4 linked regions of the Hydrogenophaga sp. SL48 genome follow. The protein of the gene in region 1 interacts with the protein of each later gene in a pairwise test. Links are inferred from orthologs where the notes say so. Each region holds a gene or a part of one and is shown in the gene's direction. Other genes may lie near its edges.

Region 1 (6,036 bases):
ATTGCTGAAGTGGGGTCGACCGGTCGATCAACGGGACCCCATTTGCACTTTGAAGTGTGGGTGAGCGGTGTGCCTCAAGACCCCGCACGCTTCCTGGCAGCAGGTGAAACCTTGGCGGCTGCGCAGCTGGTTCCGGGTGTCCGGCGCAGGCCCTGAAGGTGCGCCCGGGGTGCCGGGTAAAATCGCGACTTTGCTCTTGAATCAGCAGCGTTCGTCGGCACCTTCACTGTGGCCGCCTAACCGCTCAGGCTGGCGGGAGATTAACGAGTTTTTTGCCTGGCCGGACGGTTGTCTGGCGCCGGGCTGCACCTATGGCCACAAACATCCTCACCAAAATATTTGGTAGCCGCAACGACCGGTTGCTCAAGACCTACCGCAAAACGGTGGAGCAGATCAATGGTCTGGAACCCCAGTTCGAAAAGTTCACCGATGAGGAGCTGAAGGCGCAGACCGAGACTTTCAAGCGACGCGTTGCCGAAGGTGCATCGCTGGAGTCGATCCTGCCAGAGGCCTTTGCCGTCGTGCGTGAGGCCAGCAAGCGCGTGATGAAAATGCGCCACTTTGATGTGCAGATGGTGGGTGGACTGGCCCTGCACCATGGCAAGGTGGCGGAGATGCGGACCGGTGAGGGCAAGACCTTGACCGCAACGCTGCCGGTGTACCTCAACGCGTTGACCGGCAAGGGTGTGCACGTCGTGACGGTGAACGACTACCTGGCCAGTCGCGATGCGCAGTGGATGGGACGGCTCTACAACTTCCTGGGGCTCACGGTGGGCATCAACCTGCCGCAAGCCCCACGTGAAGACAAGCAAGCCGCTTACGGCGCAGACATCACCTATGGCACCAACAACGAGTACGGTTTCGATTACCTCCGTGACAACATGGTGTACGAGGCTTCAGACCGCGTGCAGCGCAGCCTCAACTACGCGATCGTGGACGAGGTGGACTCCATCCTGATCGATGAGGCCCGCACGCCGCTGATCATCAGCGGCCAGGCTGAAGACCAGACCCCCGTCTACAACGCCATCAAACAGCTGATCCCGCACCTGACCCGCCAAGTGGGTGAGGCCGATCCGCGCACCGGGGAAGGTGTGATCACCCCCGGCGACTTCACGGTCGACGAGAAGGCGCATTCCATTCACATGACGGAGCAGGGCCACGAAAACGCCGAGCGCCTGCTCAGCCAGGCAGGTCTTTTGCCCGAAGGCGCTTCGTTGTACGACCCAGCCAACATCGCACTGATGCACCACCTGGTGACGTCGCTCAAGGCACACCACCTCTATCACCGTGATCAGCACTATGTGAACCAGGGTGGCGAGATCGTCATCGTTGACGAGTTCACTGGGCGCCTCATGTCGGGTCGTCGCTGGAGTGATGGTTTGCATCAGGCGGTTGAGGCCAAGGAAGGTGTCGCCATCCAGCCTGAAAACCAGACGATGGCGTCGATCACGTTCCAGAACTACTTCCGCCTTTACAGCAAGCTCTCCGGCATGACCGGCACGGCGGACACCGAAGCCTACGAGTTTCAGGAAATCTACGGCCTGGAGACGGTGGTGATTCCGCCCAACCGGGTCAGCAAGCGCGTCGATCAGCTCGACCGCGTGTACAAGACGACCAAAGAAAAGTACTTCGCTGCGATCCAGGACATCCGCGAGTGTCACGAGCGCGGTCAACCGGTGCTGGTGGGCACCTCGTCGATTGAGAACTCAGAAATCATTGCCGAGCTGCTGGTGGCCGAGAAGCTGCCTCACGAAGTGCTGAACGCCAAACAGCACGCTCGTGAAGCGGACATCATCGTGCAGGCGGGTCGCCCGGGAGCGATCACGATCGCCACCAACATGGCCGGGCGCGGCACCGACATCGTGCTGGGCGGCAACCTGGAAAAAATGAGCGCGGCCATCGAATCCGACGAGTCGCTGGATGAAGCGACCAAGGCGTCGCGCATCGACGCCCTTCGCCAGCAGTGGCAGCAGGACCACGACAAGGTGAAGTCGCTCGGTGGCCTTCGCATCATTGCCACGGAACGCCACGAAAGCCGTCGCATCGACAACCAGCTGCGCGGCCGTTCGGGTCGCCAGGGTGACCCGGGGTCGTCGCGCTTTTACCTGAGCCTGGACGATTCGCTGATGCGCATCTTCGCTGGCGACAAGGTGCGGGCCATCATGGACCGCTTGAAGATGCCCGAGGGCGAGGCCATCGAGGCCGGCATTGTCACGCGCAGCATCGAAAGCGCCCAGCGCAAGGTGGAAGCGCGCAACTTTGACATCCGCAAACAGCTGCTGGAATACGACGACGTGTCGAATGACCAGCGCAAGGTCATCTATCAGCAACGCAACGACATTCTCGACGCGCAAAGTTTGCGTGCACAGATCGACTCGCTGCGTGAAGGCTGTTTCACCGATCTGGTTCACCAGTTCGTGCCTGAGGGCAGCGTGGAAGAGCAGTGGGACCTGCCGGGGCTGGAGCGGGTGCTGCGTGAGGAGTGGGCGGTGGACGTTCCAGTGACTTCATGGGTGTCGGATGCGGAGTCCATGGACGTCGATGAAGTGGTGGCGCGCGTGCTGGCGGCATCGAAGCAGGTGTTCGATGACAAGGTGGCGCAGGTGGGTGACGAGAACTTCACCCAGTTCGAGCGCATGGTGCTGCTGCAGACCATTGACAGCCAGTGGCGTGACCACCTGTCGGCGCTGGACTACCTGCGCCAGGGCATTCACCTGCGCGGCTACGCTCAGAAGCAGCCCAAGCAGGAATACAAACGCGAGGCTTTCCAGCTGTTCGGGCAGTTGCTGGACAGCGTGAAGAACGATGTCACGCGGGTGTTGGTGAACGTGCGGGTCCAGTCGGCCGAACAGATCTCCGCCGTGGCTGAGCAGATGGAAGCCCGGGCCGAACAGATCGCCAATGTGACCTACACCGCGCCCACCGAAACGGGAGATGTGGAAAGCATCACCGATCCGAGCACCGTGGTGGCGGACATGCCGCGCGTGGGGCGCAACGATCCCTGCCCCTGTGGCAGTGGCAAAAAATACAAGCATTGCCACGGCGCGTTGACCTGATGGCCATTCGGGGGACCTCGCCGGTGGCCTGGCGAAGCCGTTCCCTGGCGTTCTGAAACCCACTCACCGCGCCCGACGCGGTTTTTTCTGACAGGAACCCGTTGCCATGGCTGTGAATTTCACCGCTCCACTCGCCTCCAACCTGCTGCCGGTCGCTGGTGTGCGCATTGGCGTGGCCGAGGCGGGCATCCGCAAGGCCAACCGCAAAGATCTCACGGTGTTTTTGCTGGACGAAGGCAGTGTGGTGGGAGCCGTGTTCACCCAGAACCGCTATGCGGCCGCACCGGTGCAGGTGTGCCGCGAACACCTGACCGCGGGGCAGAGCATCCGCGCCATGGTGATCAACACCGGGAACGCCAATGCGGGCACGGGTGAGCCGGGCCTTGGTCACGCACGCCAGACCGCCCACGCGCTCGCGTTGGCATTGGGGGTGAAGCACGAACAGGTGCTGCCGTTCTCCACCGGAGTCATCATGGAGCCGCTGCCGGTGGACCGCCTGATCGCGGGCTTGCCAGCAGCGTTGGCCGACGCGGCCAGCGCCGAGGGTGCTTCGGGTGCTCAATGGCTCAAGGCAGCCGAGGGCATCATGACCACAGACACCTTGCCCAAAGCCATCAGCCGCCGTGTGAGCTTGGGTGGCAAGACCGTGTCCATGAGTGGAATGGCCAAGGGCGCAGGCATGATCCGGCCCAACATGGCGACCATGCTGGGCTACGTGGCGACCGACGCGGCCGTTTCTCCCTCGATCATGAACACGCTGGCCAAGCGCCTGGCCGATGTGTCCTTCAACCGCGTGACCGTGGACGGGGACACGTCCACCAACGATTCTTTTGTCGTTGTTGCTACGGGCAAAGCGGGCAACGACCCGGTGACAGACCTGGACAGCGCGGATGGACAGGCGCTGCTACTGGCGCTCACGGAAGTGGCCCAGTTCCTTGCCCACGCCATCGTGCGAGATGGCGAAGGCGCCACCAAGTTCATCACGGTGCGCGTCGAAGGTGGGCAGAACAGCGAGGAATGCCTCAAGGCCGCCTATGCCGTGGCCCACTCCCCGCTGGTGAAGACTGCGTTTTTTGCCAGTGATCCGAACCTCGGCCGTATCCTGGCGGCCGTGGGTTATGCGGGCATCGCCGATCTGGACGCGACGAAGATCGAGTTGCACTTGGGCGATGTGCATGTGGTCCGAAAAGGGGGGCGCCACCCCGACTATCGCGAAGAAGATGGCCAGCGCGTGATGAAGGCGGCGGAGATCCTGGTGCGCATCGGGCTTGGACGGGGCGACATCACCGAGACGGTCTGGACCTGCGACTTCAGCCACGACTACGTGACCATCAACGCCGACTACCGGTCCTGAGCCCAGGCTGGCTGGCCTTCGAGGATGCTGCAGATGAACGAACATGTCGAACGGCTCATTCAGCGGGCCGAACACCTGATTGAACGCATCGAGTCGGTGCTGCCCCAGCCGCTGGGTGCGCCTGACTGGTCTGCATCAATCGCCTTTCGCTATCGCAAACGCAGCAGCGGGCATGGCGCTCTGGAGCCGGTCCGGCACGTGGCGGAGATCAACTTGGCCGACCTCCAGGAGATTGACGGGCAGAAAGACAAGATCCAGCGCAACACGCTGCAGTTTGTGAAGGGCCTGCCCGCCAACAACGTCTTGCTTACCGGTGCACGGGGTACCGGAAAATCGTCGCTGGTCAAGGCTTGCTTGCACGAGTACGCGTCTCAAGGGTTGCGACTGATCGAGGTAGACAAGGGCGATCTGGTTGATTTGCCCGATATTGTCGATGTGGTGGCCGATCGGCCCGAGCGCTTCATCGTGTTTTGCGATGACCTCAGTTTTGAGGACGGCGAGGCGGGCTACAAGGCGCTGAAATCCGTGCTGGATGGTTCGGTGTCCGCCGCCGGGGACAACGTGCTGATCTATGCGACCAGCAACCGCCGTCATCTGCTGCCCGAGTACATGAAGGAAAACCTCAGCTACACGCACACACCCGACGGTGAAGTGCACCCGGGCGAGGTGGTAGAAGAAAAAATCTCGTTGTCCGAACGGTTCGGCCTGTGGGTCAGCTTCTATCCGTTCAGCCAGGACGAGTACCTCGCCATCGTGCGGCAATGGCTGTCGTCATTCGGCGTCCCTGCCGCCGACATCGATGCGGCGCGTCCTCAGGCCCTTGTGTGGGCGCTGGAGCGTGGTTCGCGCAGCGGTCGTGTGGCCTACCAGTTTGCACGTGATTACGCTGGCTCCCATGGCACGGGCACCTGAGCGCGAAACACTGGTGGTGGACGGCGGCGGCGCAGAGCCGGAGGGCGGCCAACGCCCCGTGACCGAGGTGGCGGTGGGCGTGCTCATTGCCCCTGATGGACGTTTTCTGCTCACATCGCGCCCTGAAGGCAAAGCCTACGCGGGTTACTGGGAGTTTCCTGGAGGCAAGCTGGAAGCTGGCGAAACGATCGAGCAGGCGCTGCGGCGCGAGTTGCAAGAGGAAATTGGCGTCACGATCGGACAGCCCCACCTTTGGAAGACCTCCATGGTGGACTACCCTCACGCGCTGGTGCGGTTGCACTTCTGCAAGGTTTTCACCTGGGAAGGTGCGTTGCAGATGCATGAAGGCCAGCGGTACGGTTGGGAACGGCTTCCTGTGAGTTGTGAGCCGGTGTTGCCTGGCACGGTGCCTGTGCTGGCGTGGCTCAGCGATGAAATGGGGGCTGACGAAATCAGCTCTTCTCGAAATCAGGATCGCTGTTGATTTCGTGCTCGGGCAGCGAAAACCGTTCGCTGGCCCATGCGCCGAGGTCCAGGTTTTTGCAGCGATCGCTGCAAAATGGTCGATAGGGGTTGGATGGCGCGTAGACGCTCTGACCGCCGCAGGCGGGGCAGCGGACACGTTTCGGGGGAACGTCCGGCGCGTTCATCCTCGGGTTCAAATGCAGAGCGTCAGCTCGAACGCTGCGTCATCCGGTGCCGGGTGCAGCCGCT
Region 2 (7,702 bases), 840 kb from region 1 along the record:
TGACACTGGAGCCCTGCTCCCACCATGGCCGCACGCCGCCGTGCTGCGACGCCCTCATCGCCGCCAAGGTCGGCAAGGTGGTGGTCTCCACGCTCGACCCCAACCCGCTGGTGGCAGGCCAGGGCATTGCACGCTTGAGGGCGGCGGGCATGGAGGTGGAGGTGCTCGCGGCCGACAGCGACGCCGCCCGGGCATCGCGCGAGCTCAACATCGGCTTCTTCAGCCGCATGGTCCGCAAATCCCCGTGGGTGCGCATGAAGGTGGCGGCATCGCTGGACGGCGCCACGGCGCTGGGCAATGGCGTCAGCCAATGGATCACCGGCGAAGCCGCGCGAACCGATGGACACGCCTGGCGGGCCCGTGCCTGCGCGGTGCTCACCGGCATCGGCACCGTGCTGGAAGACGACCCCATGCTCGATGTGCGACTCGTGGACACGCCGCGCCAGCCGCACCTGGTCATAGTGGACAGCCGGCTCGAAACGCCGCTGACCGCGCGCCTGTTTGCGGCGCCCGCCCACGGACTGACCCGGAAGATCTTCATCTACTGCGCCGAGCCCGAGCCGGGCAGACAGCGGGCGCTGGAGGCCTTGGGCGCCACCGTGATCGCCCTGCCCAACCCCCAGGGCAAGGTGGATCTGAAAGCCATGCTCCACGACCTGGCCCACCGCGAGGTGAACGAACTCCATCTGGAGGCCGGTCACAAGCTCAATGGGTCGTGGGTGCGCGAAGGGCTGGTGGACGAGTTGTTGCTCTACCTGGCCCCCACCCTGCTGGGCATCGGCGGCATGGGCATCGCGGGCTTCGGGCCCCTGCAGGCGCTGAACGAGGGCCTCGCGCTGGCCTTTCACTCGGTGGACCCGGTGGGGGACGACCTCCGCATCGTGGCACGGGTGCGCGGTCGGGACGGTTTTCTGCGCGCCTGAACCCTTTCGCGGGCCCTCTGGCCGCGCTTCCCCGCGCGCTTTTCACCTTTCGTTGGGCGGCCCAGAGGAAGCCGGCCCAAACCCTGCGAAAATACGCCGATGTTTACCGGCATCATCACCGGCGTGGGGCGCATCGCCGACCTCCACGCCCAGGGCAGTTCTTTGGACCACGGCAAGCGTCTCTCGATCGAGGCGCCGCCGGGCTACCTGGACGACGTGTCCCTTGGCGACAGCATCGCGCTCAACGGCGCATGCATGACTGTCACCTCCCTGAACCCCGCCGAACGGCGGTTCTCCATCGACATCTCGGCGGAATCGCTCGCGCGCACGGCCGGCCTGTCCGAGCAAGGCCGCCAGGTGAACCTGGAAAAAGCCCTGCGCGCCAACGACCGTCTCGGGGGCCACATCGTGTCGGGCCATGTGGACGGTGTCGGTCAGGTCACCCGGTTTGCCCAGGTGGGCGAAAGCTGGGAACTGCGCGTGATGGCACCCGCCTCGCTGGGCAAGTACCTCGCCTACAAGGGCTCGATCACCGTCAACGGGGTGAGCCTGACCGTCAACAGCTTCGTTGACAGCGCCGCCGGCTGCGAGTTCAGCATCAACCTGATTCCCCACACGGTGCAAAACACCTCGCTCGGGCAGTTGACGGCAGGCAGCGCCGTGAACCTCGAGATCGACACCGTGGCGCGCTACGTGGAACGCATGCTGGGTGCCACGGCCACCCCGGCCAGCGTGGCTTGAACCCGGCACCGGCCACGCCAACACTCACCCCCATTCACCCCACCGACCACCGAGAGAACCACCCATGTTTGGCGCAGACAAAGGCACCTCCAACCTGCTCGACGGCAAGAAGCTGTCCATTGGCATCGTGCAGGCCCGCTTCAACGAAGGCATCACCAACGCGCTCTTTGAGGCCTGCCATGCCGAGCTGCTGGCCCTGGGCGTGCTGGAAAAGCACATCACCCACGTCACCGTGCCCGGCGCGCTGGAAGTGCCGATCGCGCTCAAGGCGCTGGCCGAGCGCGACGACTTTGACGCGCTGATCGCGCTGGGCTGCATCATCCGCGGCGAGACCTACCATTTCGAACTCGTGGCCAACGAGTCCGGGGCCGGCGTCACCCGCGTCTCGCTGGACACCAACACGCCCATCGCCAACGCCATCCTGACCACCGAGAACCTGGAACAGGCCGTGGCCCGCCAGGTGGACAAGGGCCGCGACGCTGCCCGTGTGGCCATCGAGATGGCCCACCTGCTCGACGCCATCGCATGAACATGACCGAACCCACCGCCCTGACCCCCAAGCCGCGCAAGGCCGCCGACAAATCGGCCCGCACGCGCGCACGCGAATTCGCCCTGCAGGCCCTCTACCAGCACATGGTGGGCCGCAACGACGCGGGGGACATCGACGCGTTCACCCGCGACCTCGCAGGCTTCCACAAGGCCGACAGCGTGCATTACGACGCGCTGCTGCACGGCTGCGTGGAACAGGCGGGTGCACTGGATGCGCTGATCACGCCGCTGCTGGACCGGCCGCTGGTCGAACTCTCCCCGATCGAACGCGCGGTGCTGTGGATCGGCGCCTACGAGTTTCAGCACTGCCTCGATGTGCCGTGGCGCGTGGTGATCAACGAGTGCGTCGAACTGGCCAAGTCCTTCGGCGGCACCGACGGTCACAAGTACGTCAATGGCGTGCTGCACAAGATCGCGTCGCAGCTGCGTCCCGACGAGGTGGCCGCGTCGCCCGCGCCGGCGCGCAAGCCGGCCTCGCGACCTGCCTGAGGCGGGTCCAGACCGATGCGGATTTCACAACGCGCCCAACGCGTCGAACCCTTCTATGTGATGGAGCTGGCCAAGGCCGCCGCCGAGATGGCCCGCGAGGCGCGGCCCGGGCAACGGCCCATGATCTACCTGAACATCGGCGAGCCCGACTTCACCGCGCCCCCCCTGGTGCAGGCCGCCGCCGAGCGCGCCATCCACGACGGGCGCAGCCAGTACACCCCCGCCACCGGCCTGCCCGCCCTGCGTGAAGCGATCAGCGGCTGGTACGCCAGCCGCTTCGGGCTGGACATTCACCCCGGCCGCATCGTGGTCACGGCCGGCGCCTCGGCAGCGCTGCAGCTGGCCTGCCTGGCGCTGATCGAAGCGGGCGACGAGGTGCTGATGCCCGACCCTTGCTACCCCTGCAACCGCCAGTTCGTGCAGGCCGCCGAGGGCACGCCGGTGCTGATCCCTTCGGGGCCGGAAGACCGCTTCCAGCTGAGCGCCGAGCACGTGGCAGCGGCCTGGCGGCCGGCCACGCGCGGTGTGCTGCTCGCCTCGCCGTCCAACCCCACCGGCACCTCCATCGCCCGCGACGAGCTCGAACGCATCGCGCGCTTCGTGCGCGACCAAGGCGGGGTCACGCTGGTCGATGAAATCTACCTCGGTCTGTCCTACGAAGAAGCCTATGGCCACAGCGCGCTCGGCCTGCCCGACGGGCTGGGCGATCAGGTCATCAGCATCAACAGCTTCTCCAAGTACTTCAACATGACCGGCTGGCGCCTGGGGTGGCTGGTGCTGCCACCCGCGCTGGTGCCTGCCGTGGAGCGCCTCGCGCAAAACCTGTTCATCTGCGCCAGCACCATCGCACAGCACGCGGCGCTGGCCTGCTTCGCGCCCGAGAGCCTGGCGGAATACGAACGGCGACGCGCCGAGTTCAAAGCGCGCCGGGACCATTTCATCCCCGCGCTCAACCGGCTCGGCCTCACGGTGCCGGTGATGCCCGACGGCGCGTTTTACGCCTGGGCCGACGTGCGCGGCCTGTGCGAACGCTGGAGCATCCCGCCGCAGGGCAGCCGGCCCGACGAAGGCGGCAGCTGGGCGCTGGCCTTCGAGCTGATGCGCCGCTGCCAGCTGGCCACCACACCCGGCCGCGACTTCGGCCTCGCCGACCCCGGCCGCTATTTGCGCTTTTCCACCGCCAACGCCCTGCCCCAGCTGCAGGAGGCCGTGGCCCGTCTGGAGGCTGCGCTGTGAGCGAGCCATTGCTCGCAGCTCCGGCCCAGCCGCCGGGCCGCCCCAAGGCAGGGCCAGCCCCCTCGGGGGGCAGCGACCCCAGCGCAGCGGGGAGCGTGGGGGCGATCTTCAGCTGGCCGGTGCGCATCTACTGGGAAGACACCGATGCCGGCGGCATCGTGTTCTACGCCAACTACCTCAAGTTCTTCGAGCGCGCCCGCACCGAGTGGCTGCGCCACCTGGGCGTGGAGCAGCACGCACTGCGCGAGCAGGTCGGCGGCATGTTCGTCGTGACCAGCACCCAGCTGCGCTACCACCGCCCTGCCCGGCTCGACGATTTGCTTCTGGTTACCGCGCGCGTGACCGAATCGGGCAAAGCCTCGCTCACAATCGAACAAAGCGCCGTCCTGCAACAGGACGGCGCGGCCCCCACGGTGCTCTGCGAAGGCAGCATCCGCATCGGCTGGGTGGACGCCGCCACCCTACGACCCCAGCGCATTCCCGCCAGCGTCATCCAAGCGCTGTCCGCCGGGAACCATTGACCCCTGAACCAGTCCCAACCGCAACGCCAACATGCCCCAAGAACTTTCCATTGTCCAGTTGCTGCTCAACGCCAGTTGGGTGGTTCAAGCCGTGGTCGTCCTGCTCGGCCTGGTGTCCATCATCAGCTGGGCCGCCATCATCCGCAAAGTGTTCGCCCTCAAACGCGTGAACTCGCACAACGAGGACTTCGAGCGCGAGTTCTGGTCGGGCGCCAACCTCAACGACCTCTACGCGGCCGCCGCCCAGAGCGCGCGCCACGGCGGCCCGATGGAACGCATCTTCGCCAGCGGCATGCGCGAATACCAGAAGCTGCGCGAGCGCCGCATCACCGACAACGGTTCGCTGCTCGACGGCGCCCGCCGCGCCATGCGCGCGAGTTTCCAGCGCGAACTGGACGCCCTGGAAACCAACCTCTCCTTCCTCGGCACGGTCGGCTCGGTGGCGCCGTATGTGGGTCTGTTCGGCACGGTCTGGGGCATCATGCACGCCTTCACCGGCCTGGCCGCGCTGGCCCAGGTGACGCTGGCCACCGTCGCACCCGGCATCGCCGAGGCGCTGGTGGCCACCGCCATCGGCCTCTTCGCCGCCATCCCGGCGGTGGTCGCCTACAACCGTTTTGCCACCGACATCGACCGCGTGGCCAACCGCATGGAGACCTTCATGGAAGAGTTCTCCAACATCCTGCAGCGCAACCTGGGCCAGCAGGCGCCCCACGCCACCGCATCGGGACACTGACACCATGGCCGCCACCTCACGCGGGCGCGTGCGCCGCACCAAGAACGAGATCAACATGGTCCCGTTCATCGACGTCATGCTGGTGCTGCTGATCATCTTCATGGTGACCGCACCGCTGATTTCACCGAGCCAGATCAGCCTGCCCAGCGTGGGCCAGGCCGACGTCCAGCCCAAGAGCTTCGTGCAGGTGGTGATCGACAAGGACGAGTCGATCCAGGTGCGGCTGGGTTCGTCGAGCAAAAGCAGCCCCAGCATCAAGATGGCGCAACTCGCCAGCGAGGTGAGCCGCCTGCAAGGCTCGGCCGCTGGCGACGCCGAGCCCGCCAAGGTGCCGGTGGTGATCAGCGCCGACAAGGGCATCAAGTACGAGACCGTGGTCAAGACCATGGACACGCTCAAGCGCGCGGGCGTCGAGCGCGTGGGTCTGGCCGTGCAGTCCAGCCGCTGAACCATGCAGGTCACCACCGACGCCCTCGACCTCAAACCGCCGCGCTCCGGCCGCTGGACCGTGCCCGTGGGGTTGGCGCTGGTCGCGCACGCCTTGCTGATGGCCGCGCTCACCTGGGGCGTGCACTGGAAGAAGGACGAAGAGCCGGTCAGCTTCGAGGCCGAGCTCTGGTCGGCCGTGCCGCGCGAGGCCGCGCCGCGCGCCGTGCAACCCCCGCCGCCGCCGCCGCCGCCGCCCGAGCCAGAGGCCAAACCCGAGCCGAAACCAGCGCCCAGGCCCGAACCCAAGCCCGCGCCGCCCCCTCCCGAACCGGTGGTGAAGCAGGCCGACATCGCGACCGCGCAGAAGAAAAAGCAGGAAGAGAAGAAGCGCGAGCTCGAAGAGAAAAGGGCCGAAGAGCTGAAGAAGAAGGCCGAAGAAAAGAGGCAGGAGGCGCTGGAGCGCAAGCAGGAAGAGAAGAAGCTCGCCGACGCGAAAAAGAAGGAAGACGCCAAGAAGCAGGCCGAAAAGAAGCTGCAGGAGCAAAAACTCCAGGCAGAGCGGGAGCGCAAAGCGGAAGCCGCCGCCAAGGCCGATCGCGAAGACCAGATGCGCCGCATCATGGGTCAGGCCGGCGCCAGCGGCGGCCCCGAGGCGCGCGGCTCTGCCCAGCAGTCCAGCGGACCGTCGTCAGGTTACGGCTCCAAGGTCGCTGCCCGCATCCGCCCCAACATCCGCTACACCGAAGACTTCCCGCGTTCACTCAGGACGGAGATCGAAGTGCGGGCACTGTCCGACGGCACCATCACCAGCCGACGCGTGGTCGACAGCAGCGGCAACGCCGCCTGGGACGATGCGGCCCTCAAGGCCATCGACCGCACCGGATCGCTGCCTCGCGACGTGGATGGCCGGGTCCCCTCACCCATCATCGTGGTGGTCCGGCCCACGGACTGAGGCCCGCGGTTCAGGCCGGTCTCGTCACCACGTCCGATTTCTGCACCACCCCCTGCAACACCCTATCCAGTTCGGCCGCGTCCACCGGCTTGTGCAGCACCGCGGTGAACAGCGTCTTGAGATGCTCTGGGCTCACTTCATCGACATGACCGCTCATCAGCACCACCGGGGGCGGTGAGGGCGTGGCATGGATGCGCAGGGCCAGCCCCACGCCGTCGAGCCTGGGCATGGACTGGTCGGTGAGCACCACGTCCCACCGTTTGCCGGTCTGCGAGAACTGCGCCCACGCCTCTTCACCGTCGCGCGAGCGGGTCACGTGCCAGCCCTTGCGCTCCAGCAGCGCGCTCCAGGCGTGGCGCACCGACTGGTCGTCGTCCACAAACAGCAGCTGTCGCCCCTTCGCGGGCTCACCGGGCGAGGTCACGGGTGCGATCGCCTCGTCGCGCCGGCTGGCGGGCAGGTACAGGTAGAAGCAGGTCCCGTCGGCGCCGCTGACCAGACCGATGGCGCCCTGATGGCGCGCCATGATGCCCTGCGCCACCGAAAGGCCCAGGCCGGTGCCGCGTCCCTTGGGCTTGGTGGTGAAAAACGGTTCGAACACACGGTCCAGGTGCTCGGCCGCAATGCCCGGCCCGTGATCGCGCACGCTGAGCACGATGTAGCGCCCCGGCTCCAGCGCAGAGACGCCCGGCGGCGGGGGCAGATCCGGGTCGGTCGGAAGCACCAGCGCGTTCAGCGCGAGCTCGATGCGCCCGTTTCCCTTCATGGCGTCCGCCGCGTTGATCAGCAGGTTCACCAGCACCTGCTGCAGTTGCGTCGGGTCGGCATCGACCTCGTCGTCGTCCAGCGCACAGTCCACCGTCAGTTCACAATCGCGCGTCAGCCCCGACGCCACCATCTGGCGGGTGTCCTCGATCAGGCTGGACCAACGCAGCCGCCGCAGCTTGGGCGCCGACTGCCGGCCAAACGCCAGCAGCTGGCGCATCAGGCCGTCGGCGTAACGCGCGGCCTTGAGCGCCTGCTGCAACGCCTCCTGGCTGGGGTGGTCCGGGCCCACGTCTTCGGCCGCGAGCCGCACCCAGCCCGTGATCGCGGCCAGCGAGTTGTTGAAATCGTGCGCAATGCC
Region 3 (7,659 bases), 2.5 Mb from region 1 along the record:
GTGTGCCCTCGGGCACGCGACAGTGCCTCTGGAATGGCATCGTGTTCTGGGTTGAGTTTCCGGGTTTTGTGCAGACCGTCTGCACGCCACGCCGCCCCCCGTTTTGAAGGGCGGCACCAAGGAGAAAACCCATGAGTCTTTTCAACAAAGTCACCAAGACCTTCCAGTGGGGCCAGAACACGGTCCGCATGGAAACCGGCGAAATCGCCCGCCAGTCCAGCGGCGCCGTGCTGCTCGACATGGACGGCACCGTCGTGCTGGCCACCGTGGTCGCCAAGACCGACGCCAAGGCCGGCCAGGACTTCTTCCCGCTGACCGTGGACTACCTCGAGAAGTCCTACGCCGCCGGCAAGATCCCCGGCAGCTTCTTCAAGCGCGAAGGCCGCCCGAGCGAATTTGAAACCCTGACCAGCCGCCTGATCGATCGCCCGATTCGCCCGCTGTTCCCCGAAGGTTTCTTCAACGAAGTGCAGGTGGTCATCCACACGCTGTCGCTGAACCCTGAAGTCGATGCCGACATCGCGGCCCTGATCGCCACCTCGGCCGCACTGTCCATCAGCGGCATCCCGTTCAACGGCCCGATCGGTGCCGCCCGCGTGGGCTATGTGAACGGCCAGTACGTGCTGAACCCCGGTCAGACCGCCCGCAAGGATTCCCAGCTTGACCTCGTGGTCGCCGGCACCCAGGCCGCCGTGCTGATGGTGGAATCCGAAGCACAGCAACTGTCTGAAGAAATCATGCTCGGCGCCGTGGTGTTTGGTCACGAGCAGGGCAACATCGCCATCGCCGCCATCAACGACCTGGTGCGCGACGCCGGCAAGCCCGAGTGGAACTGGACCGCGCCCGCAAAGGACGAAGCGCTGATCGCCAAGATCGACGATCTGGCGAAGGCCAAACTGGAAGCCGCTTACCAGATCCGCAACAAACAGGCACGTACCCAGGCCTGCCGCACGGCTTACGCCGACGTGATGTCGGCCCTGAAGGCCGAAGGCATGGCCTTTGACAGCGTGGCCATCGAAGGTCTGCTGTTCGAGATCGAGGCCAAGATCGTGCGTGGCCAGATCCTGGCTGGCGAGCCCCGCATCGACGGTCGCGACACGCGTACCGTGCGCGGCATCGAAATCCGCAACAGCGTGCTGCCCCGCACCCACGGCTCGGCCCTGTTCACCCGCGGTGAGACGCAGGCGCTGGTGGTGGCGACCCTGGGCACGGACCGTGACGCGCAGCGCATCGACGCCCTGTCGGGCGACTACGAAGACCGCTTCATGCTGCACTACAACATGCCTCCCTTCGCCACCGGCGAAACCGGTCGCGTGGGCAGCCCGAAGCGCCGCGAAATCGGCCACGGGCGTCTGGCCAAGCGTGCGCTGATCGCCGCGCTGCCGAGCAAGGAAGACTTCCCCTACACCATGCGCGTGGTCTCGGAAATCACCGAGTCCAACGGCTCCTCGTCGATGGCTTCCGTCTGCGGCGGCTGCCTGGCGTTGATGGACGCAGGCGTGCCCATGAAAGCCCACGTGGCCGGCATCGCCATGGGCCTGATCAAGGACGGCAACCGCTTCGCCGTGCTGACCGACATCCTGGGTGACGAAGATCACCTGGGCGACATGGACTTCAAGGTGGCCGGCACCACCAATGGTGTGACCGCGCTGCAGATGGACATCAAGATCCAGGGCATCACCAAAGAGATCATGCAGGTCGCATTGGCCCAAGCCAAGGAAGCCCGCATGCACATCCTGGGCAAGATGCAGGAAGCCATGGGCGAGGCCAAGACCGAAGTGTCGGATTTCGCGCCCAAGCTCTTCACGATGAAGATCAATCCGGAAAAAATCCGTGACGTGATTGGCAAGGGCGGCGCCGTGATCCGCGCGCTGACCGAAGAAACCGGTTGCCAGATCAACATCGACGAAGACGGCACCATCACCATCGCCGCGACCGAAGCCGCCAAGGCCGACGAAGCCAAGCGCCGCATCGAGCAGATCACCGCCGAAGTCGAAATCGGCAAGGTCTACGAAGGCCCGGTCACCAAGATCCTGGACTTCGGCGCCCTGATCAACCTGTTGCCCGGCAAGGACGGCCTGCTGCACATCAGCCAGATCGCCCACGAGCGCGTCGAGCGTGTGACCGACTACCTGAGCGAAGGCCAGATCGTCAAAGTCAAGGTGCTGGAGACGGACGAAAAGGGCCGAGTCAAGTTGTCCATGAAGGCCTTGATCGACCGCAACGCCGCGCCCGCCGAGCAAGCCGCTCAGCAACAGCAGCAATAAGCCGACGGGTTCAGGCACGATGCAAGCCGTTGAGATCAGCGCTTTTGGCGCACCCGAAGTCCTGCGCCTGACCGAACGTCCGGTGCCGGTCGCGGGTGCGGGCGAGTTGCTGATCCGCGTGCGAGCGTCGGGCGTGAACCGACCCGATGTGCTGCAACGCAGCGGTGCCTACCCGCCACCGCCCGGCGCTTCCGACCTGCCCGGTCTGGAAGTCGCGGGCGTGATCGAGTCGGGTGACGCGGCCGCCATGGCTGCCGCGGGATTCAATGTCGGCGACCGTGTGTGTGCGCTGGTGGCTGGTGGGGGATACGCCGAGTACTGCGTGGCGCCGGTGGGCCAGTGCCTCCCTGTGCCGGCGGGTTTCGATGACGTGCAGGCCGCTTCACTGCCCGAGACCTTCTTCACCGTCTGGAGCAACGTGTTCGATCGGGCGCGTCTGCAGCCCGGTGAAACGCTGCTGATCCAGGGCGGCACCAGTGGCATCGGCGTGACCGCGATCCAGCTGGCGAAAGCCTTGGGTGCGCGCGTGATCGCCACCGCCGGCAGCGACGAAAAATGCGCCGCTTGCCTGTCGCTGGGTGCGGACCACGCCATCAATTACAAGACGCAGGATTTCTCGGTCGTGTCGCGCGAGCTCACGGACGGGAACGGCGTTGACGTCGTTCTGGACATGGTCGCGGGCAGCTACGTGGCGCGTGAGGTCGAGTGCTTGGCGGAAGACGGCCGGCTCGTCATCATCGCGGTGCAGGGCGGCGTGAAGGCCGAGTTCAATGCAGGCCTCGTGCTGCGGTGTCGTCTGGTCATCACTGGGTCGACACTGCGTCCACGTCCAGTGGCGTTCAAGGCGGCCATTGCCGCTGCCTTGCGTGACAAGGTGTGGCCGCTGCTGGAGCAGGGGCAGATCAAGCCCGTCATCCACAGCGTGTTTGATGCATCGGCGGCAGCGCAGGCACATGCGCTGATGGAAACCAACCAACACGTTGGCAAGATCGTTCTGCGCTGGTCCTGAGCAAGTCTGGAAAACAAGATGAGAAAACTGATCGCAGGCAACTGGAAGATGAACGGCTCGCTGGCCGCCAATGAAGCGCTGATCAAGGCCATGCTCGATGGTTTGCAGGGCGCTGCGCCTGCAGCCGACATGGCACTGTGCGCGCCCGCGCCTTACCTGGCGCAAATGCAGGCCCTGCTGCAAGGCAGCCCGATTGCCTGGGGCTCGCAAGACGTGTCGGCCCACGAGCAGGGTGCCTACACCGGCGAAGTGAGTGTGGCCATGTTGAAAGACTTTGGCTGCCGTTACGCCATCGTCGGCCACTCGGAGCGTCGCCAGTACCAAGGTGAAACCGATGACGTCGTTGCAGCGAAGGCCCAGCGCGCGCTGGCTGCCGGCGTGACGCCCATCGTTTGTGTCGGTGAAACGCTCACGCAGCGCGAAGCCGGTGAAACAGAATCGGTCGTGAAGCGCCAGCTCGCCGCCGTCATTCACGCGGTGGGGCATTGCATCACCGAGATCGTGGTGGCTTACGAACCTGTCTGGGCCATCGGCACGGGCAAGACGGCCACACCCGAGATGGCGCAGGCTGTGCACGCCGTGCTGCGCGCCCAGCTGGCCGCGGCCTCGACCAACGCCAAGCGTGTGCACATCCTCTACGGCGGCAGCATGAATGCGGCCAACGCCGCCAGCTTGCTGGCACAGCCCGACATTGACGGTGGCCTCATCGGCGGTGCATCGCTCAAGTCGGCCGACTTTTTGCAGATCGTGGCCGCCGCAGCCTGAGGCTGACGCGGACCCCATTCGATATCCGGAGAAACAAATGAACATCCTGTTGACCATTCTTCAAGCCGTGCAGATCCTCGCCGCGATCGGCATGATCGGTCTGATCCTCATGCAGCACGGCAAGGGTGCCGACGCGGGTGCGGCCTTCGGTGGTGGCGCTGGCTCGGCCAGCTTGTTTGGTGCATCGGGTGGTGCCAACTTCCTCTCGCGCACCACGGCGGTGCTGGCCGGCTTGTTCCTGGCAGGGACGTTGGGATTGGCTTATTTCGGGAACCTGGCTCCTGCTGCGGCACGCTCAGGCAGCGTGCTCGAAAACGTCGCACCTCCTGCGCCTGCTTCGCAGATTCCGGGCACGGATTCGGCGCCGGCAGCGGCCAGTGCTGCTCCCGCTGAAGTACCTGCTGTGCCTGCCACGGGCGCGGCACAGATTCCCGGCAAGTAAGGACGCTGAAAGCCTTGGATGACGCAGGACCGTGCAAGGTTTGCAGCGGGTCCGCGTCACTCTGAAAATCCATGGGCTCGCCCGAAAACCGGGGTGGTTTCAGGGTAAACTCTATGGGTTGTCAGCAAAGCCCGCACTGTTCCTCGCGGACCTGACAATGCAGATCCAGCCGACGTGGTGAAATTGGTAGACACGCTATCTTGAGGGGGTAGTGGCGAAAGCTGTGCGAGTTCGAGTCTCGCCGTCGGCACCAATCAGTGGTAATCATGGCGATCGTGGCCATGCGCAGCGGAACCGACCCAAATGAGTCTCGAACAATACCTGCCCGTGCTCTTGTTCATTTTGGTGGGTGTGGCCGTTGGTGTCATTCCGCAGGCGTTGGGCTACATCCTGGGGCCCAACCGCCCGGACGCCGAAAAAAATTCCCCATATGAGTGCGGCTTCGAGGCTTTCGAAGACGCTCGCATGAAGTTCGATGTGCGCTATTACCTGGTGGCCATCCTCTTTATTCTCTTTGACCTCGAAATCGCTTTCCTCATCCCGTGGGCGGTGGCGCTGACCGACATCGGCTCCGTCGGGTTCTGGGCGGGGGTGGTGTTCCTCATTGATTTGCTTGTGGGTTTCGTCTACGCGTGGAAAAAAGGCGCGCTGGATTGGGAATGAGCATCAACACCTGTACGACACGCAAGCTGCAAGCAGCGCACCGGAGCGGAAGATGATCGAAGGCGTATTCAAGGAAGGTTTTGTCACCACGAGTTACGACTCTGTGGTGAACTGGGCCAAGACCGGATCGCTCTGGCCGATGACCTTTGGTCTGGCCTGCTGCGCAGTGGAGATGATGCACGCGGCCACGGCGCGATACGACCTGGGTCGTTTTGGTGCGGAGGTTTTTCGCGCCAGTCCGCGCCAGTCCGATCTGATGATCGTGGCGGGCACCCTGTGCAACAAGATGGCACCTGCCCTGCGCAAGGTCTATGACCAGATGGCTGAGCCGCGCTGGGTGTTGTCCATGGGCTCCTGCGCCAATGGCGGTGGCTATTACCACTACAGCTACTCGGTGGTGCGCGGTTGCGACCGCATCGTGCCGGTGGATGTGTACGTGCCCGGTTGCCCGCCGACCGCCGAGGCCTTGCTGTACGGGATCATCCAGTTGCAGCAGAAGATTCGCCGCACCAACACCATCGCGCGGGCCTGAGTGCCGCTGCAGCCCACAGGTTCAGAAAGACGGTCCATGAGCGACACCGCTATCTCTTACACCACACCGCCTGCGGCCATTGCGGGCGTGCTGACTGCCTTGCTGGGGGCGCGCGCTCAGTCGATCGATGTCGAACGTGGCGAGGTCACGCTGGTGGTCTCGGCGAACCACTATCTTGACGTCATGCAGACCTTGCGTGATGCGCCTGAAACACGCTTCGAGCAGCTGATCGATGTTTGTGGCATGGACTACTCCACCTATGGTGATGGTGTTTGGGAAGGGCCCCGGTTTTCGGTCGTGGTGCATCTGCTGTCGGTGAGTCTGAATCATCGCGTGCGCGTTCGTGTGTTTTGCCCGGACGACGACTTCCCGGTGGTGGCATCGTTGTCGGGTCTTTGGGCGTCTGCCAATTGGCCTGAGCGAGAGGCGTTCGACCTTTTTGGCATCGTGTTCGAGGGTCACAGCGATCTTCGTCGCATCCTGACCGACTACGGTTTCATCGGTCACCCCTTCCGCAAGGACTTTCCGATCTCGGGTCATGTGGAGATGCGCTACGACGCCGAGCGTCAACGCGTGGTCTACGAGCCGGTCACCATCGAGCCCCGGGAGATCACCCCGCGTGTGATCCGCGAAGACAACTACGGCGGTCTGCACTGATATGGCTGAGATCAAGAACTACACCCTGAACTTCGGTCCGCAGCACCCGGCTGCGCATGGCGTGCTGCGCCTGGTGTTGGAGCTCGATGGTGAGGTCGTGCAACGAGCCGACCCGCACATTGGTCTGCTCCACCGCGCCACCGAGAAGCTGGCCGAGCACAAGACCTTCATCCAGTCGCTGCCTTACATGGACCGGCTGGACTACGTGTCGATGATGTGCAACGAGCACGCGTACTGTCTGGCGATCGAGAAGTTGCTGGGCATCGAGGTGCCGCTCCGAGCGCAGTACATCCGTGTGATGTTCAGCGAGATCACCCGGCTGCTCAATCACCTGATGTGGCTGGGTTCCCATGGCAACGACTGTGGGAGCTCCACCATCCTGATCTACGCGTTCCGCGAACGCGAAGACCTTTTCGACATGTACGAAGCGGTGTCGGGTGCGCGCATGCACGCGGCCTACTTCCGGCCGGGCGGTGTGTACCGCGACCTGCCGGACACGATGCCGCAGTACAAGCACAGCAAGATCCGCAACGCCAAAGCCATGGCGGAGATGAACACCAACCGCCAGGGATCGCTGCTCGACTTCATTGACGACTTCACCCAGCGGTTTCCGACCTACCTGGCCGAGTACCACACGCTGCTGACCGATAACCGCATCTGGAAGCAGCGCACGGTCGGCATTGGTGTGGTACCCCCTGAGCGTGCACTGAACCTTGGCATGACCGGTCCCATGTTGCGAGGCTCAGGTATCGCCTGGGATTTGCGCAAGAAGCAACCGTACGAGGTGTACGACCGCATGGACTTCGACATCCCGGTGGGCAAGACCGGCGACACCTATGACCGCTACCTCGTCCGCATGGAGGAGATGAAGCAGTCCAACCGCATCATCAAGCAGTGTGTGGACTGGCTGCGTGTGAACCCCGGCCCGGTGATCACCGACAACCACAAGGTGGCGCCGCCTTCACGGGAATCCATGAAGTCCAACATGGAAGGCTTGATCCATCACTTCAAGCTCTTCACGGAGGGTTTTCATGTGCCTGAGGGCGAGGCGTATGCGGCCGTCGAGCACCCCAAGGGTGAATTCGGCATCTACCTCGTGAGTGACGGTGCCAACAAACCTTATCGCCTGAAAATCCGTGCCCCTGGCTTCACCCATTTGTCCACCCTGGACGAGATGGCCCGCGGCCACATGCTGGCGGATGCGGTGGCGATCATCGGCACCATGGACATCGTTTTTGGAGAGATTGACCGATGATCTCTGGCAGCAAACCCGTGAGTGCGGCCACGCTCTCCGACGCCACCATCCAACGCTTCGCACGCGAGG
Region 4 (7,593 bases), 3.2 Mb from region 1 along the record:
GCCGAGAGCGCCACGGCCGCGTCCAGCAGGCCGCCCGGGTCGTTGCGCAGGTCGAGCACCAAGCCCTTGATCTTCGGGTCGGCCTTGTACAGGTCTTCGACCTTCTTGGCGAAATCCTCGATGGTGCGGTCCTGGAACTGCGACACGCGAACCCAGGCGTAACCGGGCTCGACCATCTTGGTCTTCACGCTCTGGGTCTTGATCTCTTCACGGGTGATCGTGACGGGGAAGGTGCGGTTTTCGTCCTTGCGGAAGATGCTCAGCAGCACCTTGGTGCGCGGCTCGCCGCGCATGAGCTTCACCGCGTCGTTGATGCTCAGGCCCTTGACGGCGGTGTCGTCGATCTTGGTGATCAGGTCGCCCGACTTCAGGCCGGCCCGGAAGGCGGGCGAGTCTTCGATGGGCGAGACCACCTTGACCAGGCCGTCTTCCATGGTGATTTCAATGCCCACGCCGACGAAGCGGCCGCTGGTGCCTTCACGGAATTCCTTGAACGACTTCTTGTCGAAGTACTGGGAATGCGGGTCAAGGCTGGCGACCATGCCCGAAATGGCCTCGGAGATGAGCTTTTTCTCGTCCACTGGCTCCACATAGTCGCTCTTGACCATGCCGAACACGGCGGCGAGCTGCTGCAGTTCTTCCAGTGGCAAGGGGGCCAGCGAACCGCGGGCCACGGCCTGCATCTGCACCGTGGTCAGCGCCCCGGCCACCGCGCCCACGGCGATCCAGCCCGCGATCTTCAGCTTGTGACCCACTTGTTTGCCCATCGAAATACCCCAAAAAAGGACGCCAGCTGGGCGGTGACGTCACCGGGCTGGCAAATCAATATACACCTTGGAGCAAGGCCCCTCGATTCGGTTCCTTGCTATCGGCACACTCAGTGTTTGCCTTGAGCGGCGACCGCTGCGGCGGCCCTCGCGGCGGCTTCGGCGTCGCCCAGGTAGTAGCTCTTGATGGGCTTGAGATCGGCGTCGAGTTCGTAGACCAGCGGGATGCCGTTGGGGATGTTCAGGTTCACGATGTCGGCGTCGGAGATGCCGTCCAGGTACTTCACCATGGCGCGGATGCTGTTGCCATGGGCGGCGATCACCACCCGCTGGCCGCTGGTGATGGTGGGGGCGAGCACCTCGTTCCAGAACGGCATGACGCGGGCCACGGTGTCCTTCAGGCACTCGGTCAGCGGCACGGCATCGGCTGGCAGGCCAGCGTAGCGACGGTCGCTGCGCTCGCTGCGGGGATCGGTGGCCTCCAGGGCCGGTGGCGGCGTGTCGTAGCTGCGGCGCCAGATCAGCACCTGTTCGTCGCCGTACTGTTTGGCCATGTCGGTCTTGTTCAGCCCCTGCAGTCCGCCGTAGTGACGCTCGTTGAGGCGCCAGTCCTTGACCACCGGCAACCAGCTGCGGTCCATCTCGTCCATGGCGTACCAGAGCGTGTGGATGGCGCGCTTGAGCACGCTGGTGTAGGCCACGTCGAAGTCGTAACCCTCGGCCTTGAGCAGCTTGCCGGCCGACATGGCCTGCGAGACGCCGGTGGGCGTGAGATCCACATCGGTCCAGCCGGTGAAGCGGTTTTCGAGATTCCAGGTGGATTCGCCGTGGCGAATCAGGACGAGTTTGTACATGGGGTGGACGGGGCGTTGGGGACGAAAAACAGCGCGCGCTGGCGGGATGCCAGCGCGCGCCAGCCACACATTCTAAAATCCCAGGCTTAACTGGAAAGGTTGCCTGTGAGTTTCTTTATCGACAATTGGATGCTGCTGCTGGTGGCGTTGAGCTCTGGCGCCATGCTGATGTGGCCTGCGCTGGCCTCGGGTGGTGGTGGCGGCGCTGCCGGTGTCACGCCGGCCGAGGTGGTGCAGCTGATGAACCGTGAGAAGGCGGTGGTGGTGGACATTGGCGGGGCCGACGAGTTTGCGGCGGGCCACGTGGTGGGGGCGAAACACCTGCCGTTGGGCGAGCTGGAGGCCAAACTGACCGGCGCCGTGAAAAACAAGGCCACGCCGGTGGTGCTGGTCTGTGCCTCGGGCATGCGTTCCAAGCGCGCCGTGGCGATCGCCAAGAAGCTGGGCTACGAGAATGCCCGCTCGCTGAATGGTGGCATGGGCGCCTGGCGCTCCGCCAACCTGCCGGTGGAGAAGTGATCCCCCCTGCGCCGCTGCGCGGCTTCCCCCCAGGGGGGCCACGCCTTTGGACCGGCGGAGCCGGATCTTCGGCGTGTGCTGTGCTTCGGTCTCACGCTCCGGTCCTGTTTTGTCTGAATGAGGAGTCGCCAATTGGCCCGCGTCAAAATTTATTCCAGTGACTACTGCCCTTATTGCAGCCGTGCCAAGGCCTTGCTGCAGCAGCGTGGTGTGACCGACTATGAAGAAATCGTGGTCGATGGCAAGCCCGAGCTGCGCGCCCGGATGACCCAGCTCACCGGTCGCACCAGCGTGCCGCAGATCTTCGTGGGCGAGACCCATGTGGGTGGCTGCGACGACCTGCACGCCCTGGACCGCAGCGGGGGACTTGTGCCCCTTCTGCAGGCCTGATTTCCCCGGTGGCGTTGCTGAGATAATCGCCGCCAAAGCCCGCTGCGGGACCCCGTCCCCTGGCGGGTTTCTGCCTTTTCACTTTTTCAGAAAGCTCTTATGGCCGACCAAGATCCCATCTTCCAGATCCAGCGCGTTTACCTCAAGGAAGCCTCGCTGGAGCAGCCCAACTCCCCGGCCATCCTGCTGGAGCAGGAGCAGCCCTCGGTGGACATCCAGCTGGGCGTGGAAGCCAATCCCGTGGCCGACGGTGTGTACGAGATCTGCGTGACCGCCACCGTGCAGACCAAGATCAAGGACAAGACCGTGTTCCTGGTCGAAGCCAAGCAGGCCGGCATCTTCGAGATCCGCCACCTGCCACAGGACCAGATGGGCCCGATCATGGGCATCGCCTGCCCGCAGATCGTCTACCCCTACCTGCGCGGCAACGTGGCCGACCTGATCCAGCGCGGGGGTTTCCCGCCCGTGCACCTGGCCGAAATCAATTTCCAGGCCATGTACGAGCAGCAGCAGGCCCAGGCGGCCGAAGACGCTCCGCGCATCGTCACGCAGTAAGTCTGTTTGGCGTCCCCGTCGATGAACATCGTGGTGCTCGGCGCGGGTGCCTGGGGCACCGCCCTGGCCATCAGCGCGGCCAGTCATCCAGGTCAACCGCACCGGGTCAGTCTGTGGGCGCGCGATGCGGCACAGGTGGCCGCCATGCGCGCAGACGGAGAGAACCGCCGCTATTTGCCCGGTGTTGCCTTGCCCTCTGGCCTCACGCTGGCCGGTGACGACGGGCACTGGCCGTCGGGCCTGCTCAAGACTTCCGACCTGGTGGTGATCGCCACGCCCATGGCGGCGTTGCGGGCCATGTTGGAGCGGCTCGCGAACGTGCAAGCGCCAGTGGCCTGGCTGTGCAAGGGGTTTGAGGCCGCGGCGGCCGGGAGCGATGCGCCCGGGCTGTTGGGCCATGAAATTCGCGCGCAAGTCGCGCCAAGCCTTCGGGCGGGCGTGCTCAGTGGGCCCAGCTTCGCGCAGGAAGTGGCGCGTGGCCAACCCACCGCGCTGGTGGCGGCCAGCGAACACGCCGGCGTGCGCGATGCGCTGGTGTCGGCGTTCCACGGCCCTTTGCTGCGGGTTTACGCCAATGAAGACAGCGTGGGTGTCGAGGTGGGGGGCGCGGTGAAAAATGTGCTCGCCATCGCCACCGGTCTGTGTGACGGCCTGCAACTCGGCCTCAACGCGCGTGCCGCGCTCATCACGCGCGGCCTGGCCGAAATGACGCGGCTCGGACTCGCCCTGGGCGCCCGTGCCGACACGTTCATGGGGCTCTCCGGGCTGGGCGACCTCGTGCTCACCGCCACCGGCGACCTGTCCCGCAACCGCAAGGTGGGTCAGCTGCTGGCCCAGGGCATGACACTGAGCGAGGCGGTGGACTCGCTGGGCCATGTGGCCGAAGGCGTGTACAGCGCACGCACGGTGGTGCACCGAGCCCACCTACTGGGCGTGGACATGCCGATCAGCGAAGGGGTGGTGGCGCTGCTCGATGGACAACTGAAACCCGAACAAGCCGTGGCCGCCTTGATGGGGCGCGATCCGAAAGAAGAGGCGCTGTAGCCGGGCGGCTGTCGAGCCAATTGCGCGTCCGGCGTGGGGTGTTTTCACCCCAGGATGCGGTGGAACCGGCTTCGCCGGGCCAATCGCATCGCCCCCTTGAGGGCGTGACGGGCGAAGCCCGGCGCGGGGGAGGGCCTATCTACACCTCGAAGTTGTCGATCAGGCGCGTGCGTCCCAACCGGGCTGCGCCCAGCACCACCAGCGATTGAGGGGCCAGCGCGTCGGCCGTCTTCGGCAACTGCAGATCGGCTCGACGCCGCACCGTCAGGTAATCGGGCTGCCAGCCTCGCAGCGCCAGCGCGCGCATGGCGCGGGCCTCCAGCCCCTCCAGCTGTTCGGGCATGGCGCCCGCTGCGGCCAGGGCGTCGCGGGCCAGCGCGCGCAATGCCAGCGACAGTTGCACCGCCTCGGCGCGTTCGGCCTCGCTCAGGTAGCCGTTGCGCGAACTCAACGCCAGGCCATCGGCGGCGCGCTGCGTCTCGCCCGCGATGATCTCGACCGGCATGCCGAACTGCTGCACCATGCGCCGGATCACCATCTGCTGCTGGTAGTCCTTCTTGCCAAACAGCGCATGGCGTGGCCCCTTGGCTTCGGAAAACACGCACTGGAACAGCTTCATCACCACGGTGCACACACCGATGAAAAAGCCCGGGCGGAAATGCCCTTCCAGGATGTCGGCCAGATCGGCCGGTGGCTGGATCTTGTAGCCCTGCGGTTCGGGGTAGAGCTCCTTCTCGGCCGGCGCAAACACGATGTCGCAGCCCGCTTTTTCCAGGCGGTCGCAGTCTGCCTGCAGCGTGCGCGGGTAGGTGTCGAAATCTTCGTGGGGCGCAAACTGCAGGCGGTTGACGAAGATGCTGGACACCGTCACATCACCCAGCGGCTGTGCCGTGTGCACCAGGTCCAGATGCCCCTCGTGCAGGTTGCCCATGGTCGGCACAAAAGCCGGCGAGTTGAACGGCCGCAGCGCGGAGCGGAGGTCTTGGATGGTGTGGACGAGTTGCATAGGAGCGATGGGAAGTCTTGTCGAGGGGCGCCGCGGAACCGGCTTTGCCGGGCCGCCAGCGCCGCCCCCTTGAGAGGGTAGCGCCGAAGGCGCTGCGGAGGTGATCCAGCTACCAGGCGTGCAGCGTGTCGTCGGGGAAGCTGCCGTCTTTCACCGCCGCGACGTAGGCGGCCATCGCCTCGCGCACGCTGCTGGCACCGTCCATGAAATTGCGCACGAACTTCGGGTTCTTGCCGAGGTTGATGCCCAGCATGTCGTGCATCACCAGCACCTGGCCGGCCGTGCCTTTGCCCGCCCCGATGCCGATGGTGTGGCAGGTCTTGAGTTCGTTGGTGATCTCCGTGGACACGGTGGCGGGCACCATCTCGAGCACCATCATGGTGGCGCCCGCGTCCTGCAGTTCGGCGGCATGGCGTCTCAAGACCAGGGCGGCGGCGTCGCCGCGACCCTGCACCCGGTAGCCACCCAGCGCGTGAACGGTCTGGGGGGTGAGGCCCAGGTGGGCGCACACCGGGATGCCGCGCTCGACCAGGAAACGCACGGTGTCGGCCGTCCAGCCGCCGCCTTCGAGTTTGACCATGTGGGCGCCGGCCTGCATCAGCACCGAGGCGCTGCGCAGCGCCTGTTCCTTGCTCTCGTGGTAGCTGCCAAAGGGCAGATCGCCAATCACCCAGGCCGTGGCCTGCACGCGCAGCATGCCGCGCACCACGCTTTCGGTGTGGTACCTCATGGTCTCCAGGCTCACCCCCACGGTGCTGGAAAGCCCCTGGCAGACCATGCCCAGCGAGTCGCCCACCAGGATGCATTCCACGCCGGCCGCATCGGCCACGGCGGCGAAGGTCGCGTCGTAGGCGGTCAGCATGGTGATCTTCTCGCCGCGGTCGCGCATTTCCTGCAATCGCGGCAGGCTCACCGGCTTGCGTTGCGGCAAGGGCGACGCCGAGGGCAGGGTGCCGTAGGGCGTACCGGTGGCGGGCTGGGCGGTGGGCTGGCTCATGGTGATGTCCCCTCGGCAGGTGGTCGGAATGGGGCGGACTATAGTCCATCCCGTGTGCCCCTTCCCGTTATGCTTCTGCCCATGAAACACCTGTCAGATTTCACCGCCGCCGACCTGGTCGAACTCGCCCGCAGCGACGTGGCCCGAGCCTTGGCCGAAGATGTGGGCACCGGTGACCTCACGGCGGCTCTCGTGGACCGCTCGCGAACTGCCCGTGCACGCATCCTCGCGCGCGAACCGGCCGTGATCTGTGGCGAACCCTGGGTCGAGGCCGCTGTGCTGGCGTGTGACCCCTCGGCGCGGCTGACCTGGCACGTGGGTGAGGGCCAACGCTGTGCGACCGATCAGGTGGTGCTGGAGATCGAAGGCAAAGCACAGGCGCTGTTGACCGCCGAGCGCACCGCGCTCAACTTCCTGCAGCTGCTCTCGGCGGTGGCCACGAAGACGGCGGTGTTCGTCGATGCCGTCCAGGGCACGCGCGCGGCCATCGTGGACACACGCAAGACCCTTCCCGGCCTGCGGCTCGCGCAGAAGTACGCGGTGAAAACCGGTGGAGGCGTGAACCACCGCATCGGCCTTTACGACGCGGTGCTGATCAAGGAAAACCACATCGCCGCTGCCGGTGGTGTGGGCGCTGTGTTGAAGCGGGTGCAGGACACCGCCCCTCAGGCGCATTTCGTCGAGATCGAGGTCGAGACCCTGGCGCAGCTGGATGAAGCGCTGGATTGCGGGGCGCAGATGGTGCTGCTGGACAACATGGACATCCCCATGCTGCAGGAAGCCGTGCGCCGCAACGCGGGCCGGGCGATTCTGGAGATCTCCGGGGGTGTGAACCTGCAGACGGTGCGGGCCCTGGCAGAGACCGGGGTGGACCGCATCTCCATTGGGGCCTTGACCAAGGACGTCAAGGCCATCGATTTTTCCATGCGGATGAATTGAACACCCCCGCCGTGCTTCGCCAGACCTCCTCGAGAGGCAGTGCGATGCGGCCCGGAAAAGCTGGGATCAAAGCGTTCTGGGTTCGGGCATTTCGCTCTGAGTTTTTGGAGTTTTCATCATGAGCAACGAAGCCATCATCGACGTCGAATACGAGCAGCCGGCCTGCCCGACGAAACACGCCTGGGCGCGGGTGCCGGTGGAACCCGGCCCGAAGCAGCGCGCCGAGCTCAAGGAGCGCATCCGTGCCTTGCTCAAGGAGCGCAACGCGGTGATGGTGTCGCACTACTACGTACACCCCGACCTGCAGGACCTGGCGGTCGAGACCGGTGGCATCGTCAGCGATTCACTGGAGATGGCGCGCTTTGGGCGCGACCACGCAGCGCAGACGCTGGTGGTCTCGGGCGTGCGTTTCATGGGCGAGACCGCGAAAATCCTGAGCCCGGAGAAAACCGTGCTCATGCCCGATCTGGACGCCAATTGCTCGCTCGACCTGGGCTGTCCCATCGACGAATTCAGCGCGTT

What was found.
Region 2: the proteins of secA (region 1) and ybgC interact in binary tests that used the Escherichia coli proteins (3 or more experiments, as listed by UniProt). The link is inferred for Hydrogenophaga sp. SL48 from one-to-one orthologs.
Region 3: the proteins of secA (region 1) and secG interact in binary tests that used the Escherichia coli proteins (3 or more experiments, as listed by UniProt). The link is inferred for Hydrogenophaga sp. SL48 from one-to-one orthologs.
Region 4: the proteins of secA (region 1) and secB interact in binary tests that used the Escherichia coli proteins (3 or more experiments, as listed by UniProt). The link is inferred for Hydrogenophaga sp. SL48 from one-to-one orthologs.

The regions. Positions count from the first base shown.
Region 1 is NZ_CP063400.1:343,128-349,163, forward strand. What follows is about bases 1-3,256. They hold secA (preprotein translocase subunit SecA), read left to right. Parts: upstream 1-311; coding sequence 312-3,056; downstream 3,057-3,256. Other genes in these bases: IM738_RS01610 (M23 family metallopeptidase), read left to right, coding at 1-156; argJ (bifunctional glutamate N-acetyltransferase/amino-acid acetyltransferase ArgJ), read left to right, coding at 3,163-3,256. In the rest of the region: more of argJ, read left to right, coding at 3,257-4,410; IM738_RS01625 (ATP-binding protein), read left to right, coding at 4,444-5,322; IM738_RS01630 (NUDIX domain-containing protein), read left to right, coding at 5,306-5,806; IM738_RS01635 (DNA gyrase inhibitor YacG), read right to left, coding at 5,775-5,972; cell division protein ZapD, read right to left, coding at 5,981-6,036. UniProt on the Escherichia coli protein: Required for protein export, interacts with the SecYEG preprotein conducting channel.
Region 2 is NZ_CP063400.1:1,178,653-1,186,354, reverse strand. Bases 2,808-5,750 are described here. They hold ybgC (tol-pal system-associated acyl-CoA thioesterase), read left to right. Parts: upstream 2,808-4,042; coding sequence 4,043-4,459; downstream 4,460-5,750. Other genes in these bases: tolA (cell envelope integrity protein TolA), read left to right, coding at 5,647-5,750; IM738_RS05680 (biopolymer transporter ExbD), read left to right, coding at 5,200-5,643; tolQ (protein TolQ), read left to right, coding at 4,491-5,195; IM738_RS05695 (pyridoxal phosphate-dependent aminotransferase), read left to right, coding at 2,808-3,938. Outside these bases: bifunctional diaminohydroxyphosphoribosylaminopyrimidine deaminase/5-amino-6-(5-phosphoribosylamino)uracil reductase RibD, read left to right, coding at 1-923; IM738_RS05710 (riboflavin synthase), read left to right, coding at 1,023-1,664; ribH (6,7-dimethyl-8-ribityllumazine synthase), read left to right, coding at 1,729-2,193; transcription antitermination factor NusB, read left to right, coding at 2,196-2,702; more of IM738_RS05695, read left to right, coding at 2,718-2,807; more of tolA, read left to right, coding at 5,751-6,576; IM738_RS05670 (ATP-binding protein), read right to left, coding at 6,587-7,702.
Region 3 is NZ_CP063400.1:2,850,971-2,858,629, reverse strand. Bases 2,881-5,780 are described here. They hold secG (preprotein translocase subunit SecG), read left to right. Parts: upstream 2,881-4,078; coding sequence 4,079-4,483; downstream 4,484-5,780. Other genes in these bases: IM738_RS13480 (NADH-quinone oxidoreductase subunit C), read left to right, coding at 5,715-5,780; IM738_RS13485 (NuoB/complex I 20 kDa subunit family protein), read left to right, coding at 5,199-5,678; IM738_RS13490 (NADH-quinone oxidoreductase subunit A), read left to right, coding at 4,787-5,146; tpiA (triose-phosphate isomerase), read left to right, coding at 3,295-4,041; IM738_RS13510 (NAD(P)H-quinone oxidoreductase), read left to right, coding at 2,881-3,276. Also shown: pnp (polyribonucleotide nucleotidyltransferase), read left to right, coding at 132-2,267; more of IM738_RS13510, read left to right, coding at 2,287-2,880; more of IM738_RS13480, read left to right, coding at 5,781-6,335; IM738_RS13475 (NADH-quinone oxidoreductase subunit D), read left to right, coding at 6,337-7,590; NADH-quinone oxidoreductase subunit NuoE, read left to right, coding at 7,587-7,659. UniProt on the Escherichia coli protein: Subunit of the protein translocation channel SecYEG. Overexpression of some hybrid proteins has been thought to jam the protein secretion apparatus resulting in cell death; while this may be true it also results in FtsH-mediated degradation of SecY.
Region 4 is NZ_CP063400.1:3,580,091-3,587,683, reverse strand. The notes cover bases 1,524-4,357. They hold secB (protein-export chaperone SecB), read left to right. Parts: upstream 1,524-2,629; coding sequence 2,630-3,085; downstream 3,086-4,357. Other genes in these bases: panC (pantoate--beta-alanine ligase), read right to left, coding at 4,269-4,357; IM738_RS16930 (NAD(P)H-dependent glycerol-3-phosphate dehydrogenase), read left to right, coding at 3,107-4,129; grxC (glutaredoxin 3), read left to right, coding at 2,273-2,530; IM738_RS16945 (rhodanese-like domain-containing protein), read left to right, coding at 1,727-2,140; gpmA (2,3-diphosphoglycerate-dependent phosphoglycerate mutase), read right to left, coding at 1,524-1,621. Also shown: IM738_RS16955 (S41 family peptidase), read right to left, coding at 1-755; more of gpmA, read right to left, coding at 878-1,523; more of panC, read right to left, coding at 4,358-5,135; panB (3-methyl-2-oxobutanoate hydroxymethyltransferase), read right to left, coding at 5,245-6,132; nadC (carboxylating nicotinate-nucleotide diphosphorylase), read left to right, coding at 6,214-7,071; quinolinate synthase NadA, read left to right, coding at 7,190-7,593. UniProt on the Escherichia coli protein: One of the proteins required for the normal export of some preproteins out of the cell cytoplasm. It is a molecular chaperone that binds to a subset of precursor proteins, maintaining them in a translocation-competent state.